One region of the Halobacillus amylolyticus genome, then DNA from elsewhere that is predicted to be linked to it. Evidence: riboswitches for the same ligand, from Rfam matches in the RefSeq annotation. Region 1 holds a riboswitch; the other holds the start of a gene.

Region 1 (4,432 bases):
TAGATTACTATAAACAGTGAAACTCAAAAATTCTACCCATAGCTCACAGCACATTTATACAAAAAGCTGGGTTTAGTGAAAGATTTAATAGGATATATACGATATAAGATACATTTTGCAATTTTCATAATAGGAGTGTTTAAAAAATGGAGCAAGATCAGACCCAAACGATATGCCTGCCTCGTATCGGCGAAAAAGCACCAGACTTTACTGCTAATTCTACACATGGTCAACTATCCCTCGATTCCTATAAAGGAAAGGTTCGTTTTATTTTCCCATCCGGCTGACTTCACGCCAGTCTGCACAACAGAATTTGTTGGCTTCCAGGGAATCTATGATCAACTAAAGGAATTAAATACGGAACTCGTCGGTTTAAGCATTGATAGTATCTCGTCACATATTGCTTGGATCCGCAACATTGAAGAAAACTTTAATACAAAGATTATGTTTCCTGTTATTGCAGATCTGAATAAAAATGTTGCAACGAAATTTGGCATGATTATGCCTGAGAGTAACGGTACTGAAACCTCCCGGGCTGTATTTGTAATCGATGACAAAGCCACTGTTCGCTCTGTTATTTACTACCCCTTACCACAGGGCGCAACATGGCCGAAATTGTTCGTCTAGTCGAAGCTTTAAAGACTACAGATGAACATGGGGACCGGACAAAAGGTGATCAAGTTATTGCCCCTCCTCCAAAAACACAAGAAGATGCCGAGAAGCGGGTAAACGATTCGAATTATGATTGTGTCGATTGGTGCTTCTGTAAAAAGAGTCTTGATTCATAAGTGAAACTTGCGGTATCTGTTATGATGCCGCAAATTTTCTTTTGAAACAAAAAGTGCCTCCCACAGTGTGTGAGCTGTGAGGAGGCACTTTTTGTAACTTACAGCAATCAGGGCTTCTCTCCATTACTCAAATTGGTGCGTTGCTTAATCGAATTTGGATAAGATCCCTGGTTAGTAGACACTTATTACCGGTAATAAAAGTAAAAGTGGGAGAGTACTCCGTATATTTTCTAGTCATGAACAAAGAATATGAACACAGAAATGGAGGGTATTTATGGGATTTGCAGTGTTTTTCTTTGTGGCATGGCTGATAACAGCTTTATTTTTCGTTACACAGAAAAAATTATCAATTACAGAAAACACCTTTGTCTTCATGTTCATACTTGTGATCAGTATTAATTGGACATGGATTATTTATGAAGGATTAAAATACATTAAAATAACAGAGCAGCCAATGAATTATACAGCTTTCTTATTTTTTAGAAGTTTAATTATTCCGATGCTATTAGTGATGCAATTAAACATGATTCATAAGACAAAAACTTTTGCCAGGTCTGTTTTAATAGCCATGGTGTCCATAGGCATATTGCTTTTACTAACCGGGCTTTCCCTCTACTTCGATCTTACGAAATATGTGAAATGGAACATTGGCTACGATATCTTATACTTTTCCGCACTTCATTTGATAGCATACTATTCCCACCAAATTTTCAGAAAGATTACCTATCGTGAGGTGAGTTACTCATGATTTTATGGGAGGTTTTTGATAAAAACGAACTATTTATATTGATCATGAATATAATTGCTTATTCCGTCTTCTTTCTACTCCCTAAAAAATTCACTCGTGAGATAACAGCATTCCTTTTATCATGGGGGTTCACGATTGGAATCTTATTTGACTTTACAATTGGTGGTGGATTAATTGATTATTATAAGCTAAATGATTCAAACCAATATGGAGTAAACGATCTATTTTATTATTTCACCTTTGCTCCCTTTGGCTACTTTTTTATTTATTTTTATGAATCATTTAAAATTAACCCACGCACACTTATATTGTATGTACTGGTGTGGTCACTCTTTGGTGTAGGGCTTCAGTGGATTTTCACCTTGGTCGATATTGTTACCTTTAAGAACGGATATAAACTTGTTTATTCTTTCCCGGTGTTCATTATCACCCAAACCATGACCGTCTATTACTATCAGTTGGTAAAAAAAAGCCGTAATACCCTAGAGTTTACTGAAAAGTAGTGTGGCTTTTGGAAGGTACGGAGTTCATCTATGCATAGATTCCGCCGCGTCTACCAGATCATTCAGCGAGTACTTCCCTTCGGCTTCTGCTGATATAATCATACCTAGTGTAATGGTTGAACCATCATCACCTTCCCATTCAAGCTGCTTAACTTGCTTTTCATCATTTTTAATTTTTGTTTCTATCCCATGAATATCTATCGTTTTATACGTTTCCTCACTATGGTCCTGGTTTCCATTGTGCCAATGAACAACATGGAGATTTGCCTCATTATTAGCAAACAGGAACTCTGTTCTAAATACATCACCTGACTTATCATCTGATGCGTCTGTCGAATCATAACTAAAATTTACATAAATAGGTTCGAACGGAAGTTGGTTAGGTATGGTTAAATTTTGCTGAACGTCTTTTGGAAGCTTTTCCACCTTCTCCTTAATAGCATTTGGGTGGTTTTCCTTGAGCTCTTGAAGACTCATTTCATAAGAACAGGCAGAGAGGAGTAGAACCACAAGCAGAATCAGGAGCTTTTTCATAGATACATCCTTCCAATCATAGGAATTTCAGTTGTATATTTATATGTACAAACATATTAATCATGCGATTTCCAAGAGTTTATTGGTATCTAAAAATCAAGTGGCTATGTTTTCTCTATCGTCTGTGATATAATCTTTCATATGCAAAAAGTTAATGACAAATCTGTTAATAATACAGGAGAGGTTCTAGCTACACCCTCTATAAAAAACTAAGGATGGAACTATACCTTGCCTTAGGTATGGTTTTTTAATGTTTTTTGGGTTAGTTGGATTCTCTCTTTCATTGATGTCTAGCTCCAAGCGCCTCTACTCGTGCGCTTTAAGCTTTTCCTTGAAAGGAGAATTTTTTTATGAATAAAAATAAAGCCGTTGTTGTGTTTAGCGGGGGACAGGATAGTACGACTTGTCTGTTCTGGGCTCTTGAAAAGTATGATGAAGTCGAGGCTGTAACATTTGATTATAATCAACGGCACAATGAAGAAATCGAAGTGGCAAGAGAGATTGCTGCTGATCTTAATGTGAATCATCATGTGTTGGATATGTCTTTGTTAAGCCAGTTAGCACCAAATGCCTTAACAAGAGATGACATTGACGTAAAAGATGGCGAGGACGGAGAATTGCCTTCCACTTTCGTACCTGGTCGTAATTTATTGTTCTTATCCTTTGCTTCTATTCTCGCAAAACAGGTCGGGGCAAAGCACGTGATTACAGGCGTTTGTGAAACAGACTTTAGCGGCTATCCAGATTGCCGTGATGTCTTTATAAAATCACTAAACGTAACATTGAACTTATCAATGGATGATCAATTCGTCGTTCACACACCGCTCATGTGGCTTGATAAAGCGCAAACGTGGGAGCTTGCTGATGATTTGGACGCCTTCACCTATGTTCGTGAAAAAACGTTGACGTGTTACAACGGTGTTCGTGGGGATGGATGCGGAGAGTGCCCAGCTTGCAAACTCAGACAAAACGGCCTTGAAACCTACCTCGATCAGCGGAAAGAGGTGAATCGCTAATGCATCAATATGGTTTTACCATTGTCGAGAACTTGCAAAAAATTGATGAAGATATTAAACGTCATGAATTGAAATATCATAACAGGCGTGTACTCGTCAGCAAAGAGTTTACCTTTGACGCCGCCCATCACTTACATTGCTATGAAGGAAAGTGCAAAAATCTCCACGGACACACGTATAAAGTCATTTTCGGCATTAGCGGCTTTGTTGATGAGATTGGCCTCGTCATCGATTTCGGTGATATTAAGAAGATTTGGAAAGAGCAAATCGAAATTCATCTTGATCATCGCTACCTAAACGATACGCTGCCTCAAATGAATACAACGGCAGAGAATATGGTCGTCTGGGTTTATGAAAAAATGGAAGAAGCCGTACAACAAGAACGAGACGATCTGCGGGTTGAATTTGTTCAGCTTTATGAAACACCCACAAGCTATGCTGAAGTAAGACGGGAGTGGATGGGTCATGAATAAGTTTCCCATATTAGAAATTTTCGGTCCTACGATTCAAGGGGAAGGAATGGTTGTAGGAAGAAAAACGATGTTTGTTCGAACAGCAGGATGCGACTATAGCTGCTCTTGGTGTGATTCCGCCTTTACGTGGGATGGCAGTGCCAAGGAAGAAGTCCATCGTTTAACGGCTGAAGAGATTGTGCAGCAGCTTCGAGAAACAGGCGGTGACCATTTTGACCATGTGACTATTTCGGGCGGCAATCCTGCCCTGCTCAAAAACCTTCATGAGTTGATCAACTCCCTTCACGAATTGGACATTGAAGTTGCACTTGAAACACAGGGCAGCCGCTGGCAAGACTGGTTTCTTACCATTGATGACTTAACGATTTCA
Region 2 (4,432 bases), 1.2 Mb from region 1:
GCTACCGCTTCATGTTCAATCAGCTTACTTTCTACTTCAAAAGGACCGACCCTTTCACCCGATGTATTGATGACATCATCCAATCGACCTTGGAACCAGAAATAGCCATCTTCATCTTTGTAGGCGCTGTCTCCAGAAACATACCAGCCATTAACAAAATAACTCTCATATTTACCTGGATTATTCCAAACTGCCCGCATCATGGATGGCCAGCCCTCTTTAATCGCCAAGTTTCCCATTTGATTAGCAGGAAGTTCATTTCCTTCATTATCAACAATCGATGCTTCTACACCTGGAAGTGGCTGTCCCATAGAGCCAGGACGCATTTCCAACGTTGGATAGTTACAAATAAGCATGGCGCCTGTTTCTGTCATCCACCATGTATCGTGAATACGCAAATTGAAGGCCTCTAATCCCCAAGCAATGACCTCAGGGTTTAATGGTTCCCCGACACTAAGAATATGACGCAGGGAAGAAAGGTCATGTTTTTTAGCCGTCTCCGCCCCAGCGCTTAACAGTTTACGAAACGCTGTCGGCGCCGAATACCAAACCGAAACATTCTGATCCGCGATGGTACCATACCAATCATCAGGGCTGAATCGCCCTCCGCGAATCACATTCGTTACCCCGTTCAGCCACGGAGCGAAGATACCGTAACTCGTACCTGTTACCCAGCCTGGATCAGCTGTACACCAATAGATATCCTCATCCTTCAGGTCAAGAACCCATCTACCTGTTTGATAATGCTGCAGCATTGCGTTGTGAACATGATAGACACCTTTAGGCTTCCCTGTTGAGCCTGAAGTGTAATGAAGCAGCATTCCATCTTCTAGATCTACCCATTCAATCTCAAACTGTTCCGAAGCACTCTTCATTTCCTCCTCAAAACTAATATGTGAACCTGATCCGTCCCCCCAACGAGAACAATCTTCTCAAGATCGGGAAGGTCTTCGAGAGGAACACGCTCTAGCAATTCCGGGGTCGTTACTAACATTTTTGCTTCACTATCTTCCAGACGATCCCGAACAGCCTGCTCCATGAAAGCTTCAAAAAGAGGTCCGGCAATAGCGCCTGTTTTCAGAATACCAAGGAATGCTGCATAAAATTCTGGGCTCCTATGCATGAATAAGAAGACCCTGTCACCTTTTTCAATCTCATGCTTTTTCAACACATTAGCGAACTGATTACTCTTCAGCTTTAATTCTTCAAAAGTTAATTTCTCTTCTCGGTCAGGCGAAGTATAAATAAGTGCTGCCTGATTCTTTTTTGCTGGATTTTCTGCATGCTTATCAATCGTTTCATAAGCAATATTAACTTTTCCAGTTTTACTCCATGTAAAATTCTCTTTTACTTCATCCCAATTAAAATTCTTGTACGTATCCTGATAGTTTTGTAGGTTGTGTTCTCCAGATCTTGCCGGAATTTGTTTCATGTCCATAAAAATCACCTCATTAGAATGAATTTTTTTGCAAACGGTTTCCTTTTCCCTTTTTAATAAAGCCCTGAAACATTATATAAACAGAGCCATTATTTTCTAAAAATTTCGTGAATTACTTTTATTCTAGATGAAACGATTACATTTTTAAAGTAATATGCACGACATTTACAAAATTAGGATTTAATCTTTTTCTTACATTGACAATCACCCCTACCCTATATATAATGATGAAGCATTTCAGAGTAGAAGAGGTTCTTAGCAGCACCCTCTATAAAAAACTAAGGATGAAGCGATTAAACGCCGCTCCCTTAGAGGAGCGGCTTTTTTTATATAAATCAACAATTGGAAGAGGTGCATTTCATATGACCGGCCGTAACGATGAAAACTTAACAGACTTATCATTGTTAGGTAACCAAGGAACTGCTTATTCATTTGAATACAACAAAGAAGTCTTAGAAACGTTTGATAATCAACATCCGAATCGCGATTATTTTGTAAAATTTAATTGTCCGGAATTTACCACTCTATGTCCGAAAACCGGGCAGCCTGACTTTGCAACCATTTACATTAGCTATATTCCTAATATCAAAATGGTAGAAAGTAAGTCTCTTAAGCTATATTTATTCAGTTTTAGAAATCATGGGGACTTTCACGAAGACAGTGTAAATACGATTATGAATGACCTAATTGAGCTGATGGAGCCACGTTACATTGAGGTATGGGGTAAATTCACACCTCGAGGCGGCATATCTATTGACCCCTTTTGCAACTACGGAAAACCTGACACGAAATTTGAGCAAATGGCGACACACCGTTTAATGAATCATGACCTTTACCCTGAAAAAATAGATAATAGATAGAAAATGATCCGTATCTGAAGTGTAGATACCTATTTAAAATAAGGAAGGGAGCCTGCTTGGGTAGGCTCCCTTTTTCTGTATAATAGTAAATAAAGAGGAGGGAATAGAATGAGCGAACAAGAAACGATCAACCAAACAAATAAATTGAATACTATACACACTTTAATAGACGATCTAAACAATCTGGGTGTAAAAAAAGGGGACACCTTGCTCGTTCATGCCTCAATGAAATCATTAGGTTGGGTAAGCGGTGGGCCACAAGCTGTCTTGGAAGCTTTGATGGAAACGGTGACCGAGGAAGGAACGATCATCTTTCAAACTCATTCACCAACACTCTCTGACCCCATCGAATGGGAGAATCCACCTGTACCTATTGAATGGCATGAAACAATTAGGAGAACGATGCCCGCCTTCGATATCAAAAAAACACCAGTAACCTTCCTAGGTATCCTCTCTGAATTATTTAGGAGTTACCCTAATGTTCATCGTAGTGACCACCCAGCTTTTTCTATATCTGCTTGGGGGAAAAATGCAGAAGAGTTCACCTCTGACCATTCTCTTGCATTTTCACTAAATGACGATTCCCCATTAGGTAAATCCTATGAAGCGGAGGCTCAGATCCTGTTACTAGGAGTAAATTATGATTCAAATACAAGCTTCCACTTATCGGAATACAGGAGCAAGACGTGTAAAGTAGTGACTAGAGGTGCCCCGCTCCTTGTAAACGGGGAGCGGCAATGGGCTACATACAAGGATATTGAAATGAATGAAGAACGATTTAATGCAATTGGCAAAGATTATGAAGCTTCCTACCATGTCATAAAAGGATATGTAGGCCAAGCCCAATGTCGGCTGTTTTCTATGACAGAGTCCGTGGACTTCGCCACACAATGGTTGAAAAATAAATAAAAAGAAGTTCCTCGGGAGTGAGGAGGAACTTCTTTTTCTTATTGCTTATCATTCTTATATTGCATATAGACCACTTGGGTGACAAGGAAATCTTCCATGCCATGTTTGCCGTCAGCACCGCCCAGTCCGGATTTACGCATACCGGCATGATAACCTTGAACAGCTTCAAAGTTTTCACGGTTTACATACGTTTCACCGAACCTTAATTCATTAACGACTCGCATCGCTTCATTCATATCTTCAGTATAAACAGATGAGGATAATCCAAATTCGGTATCATTCCCTTTTTCAATGGCCTCACCTAACGTGTTGAACGTAGCAATTGGGATCACTGGTCCAAAAATTTCTTCCTGCATAATCGTTGAATCGTGATCTACATCGGTCAAAATCGTTGGTTTATAGAAGAAACCTTGATCTTGATCGGCACGTTCACCACCAATAACTATGTTGGCGCCATCTACTTTTGCATCTTTGACCATCGTAGCAACAGATTCTAGACGATCCTCGCTTACAAGTGGACCTACATCAGCTTGTTTATTTTCACGCGGATTACCTATAGTTGTTTTTTCAAAGGATTTCTTAAGCTTATCGATCAGCTCATCTGCTACGCTCTCATGAACGTACACACGCTCAGCGTTCGTGCAAGCCTGTCCATTGTTAGCTAACCTTGATGTTGTAATACTCTCAGCCGCCACATCTAAGTCCGCATTTTTAGTGACAATGGCAGGCGCCTTACCTCCTAATTCTAAATTGACCTTTGTAATATTCTGTGCAGCTGCTTCCATCACTTTCGTCCCAGCTGGTACACTTCCCGTCATCGTTACCATCTGTACTTTTTCATGCTTAGCCAATGCATTGCCTATCTCAGAGCCTGTTCCTGTAACCAGATTGTATACGCCCTTAGGGATCTCATCCATTTCAGCGATAATTTTAGTGAACTCCATCGCCGTGTTTGGGGTTTGTTGACTTGGCTTTAATACAATTGTACAGCCAGTAACGAGTGCTGTAGCAACTTTCCTAGCTAAAATAAACACGGGGAAGTTCCACGGTACGATGCCAGCAACGACTCCAATCGGCTTTTTGTATATATAGATATTCTCATTTGCCCGGTCACTCGGTACAATTTCCCCTTCGATACGGCGTGCCCACTCAGACATGTACCTAAAGTAATCAATAGCAAGTTCGACTTCACCCGTTGCTAACTGATAATCTTTCCCCTGTTCTT

What was found. A riboswitch is a leader RNA that binds a small molecule or an ion and turns the genes downstream of it on or off. The one in region 1 is predicted to bind preQ1.
Region 2: another riboswitch for preQ1. It lies ahead of queF (preQ(1) synthase); the one in region 1 lies ahead of queC (7-cyano-7-deazaguanine synthase QueC).

The regions. Positions count from the first base shown of each region.
Region 1 is NZ_CP095075.1:1,487,716-1,492,147, forward strand. Features, by position in the region: gene MUO15_RS07820 (redoxin domain-containing protein) at 76-627, shown strand; gene MUO15_RS21900 (peroxiredoxin) at 606-788, shown strand; gene MUO15_RS07825 (hypothetical protein) at 1,063-1,536, shown strand; gene MUO15_RS07830 (hypothetical protein) at 1,533-2,039, shown strand; gene MUO15_RS07835 (hypothetical protein) at 2,064-2,573, opposite strand; PreQ1 riboswitch class I at 2,748-2,792, shown strand; gene queC (7-cyano-7-deazaguanine synthase QueC) at 2,924-3,589, shown strand; gene queD (6-carboxytetrahydropterin synthase QueD) at 3,589-4,062, shown strand; gene queE (7-carboxy-7-deazaguanine synthase QueE) at 4,055-4,432, shown strand, end outside.
Region 2 is NZ_CP095075.1:2,681,403-2,685,834, forward strand. Features, by position in the region: partial or broken gene acsA (acetate--CoA ligase) at 1-1,438, opposite strand, end outside; PreQ1 riboswitch class I at 1,681-1,726, shown strand; gene queF (preQ(1) synthase) at 1,801-2,298, shown strand; gene MUO15_RS13905 (AAC(3) family N-acetyltransferase) at 2,407-3,207, shown strand; gene aldA (aldehyde dehydrogenase) at 3,246-4,432, opposite strand, start outside.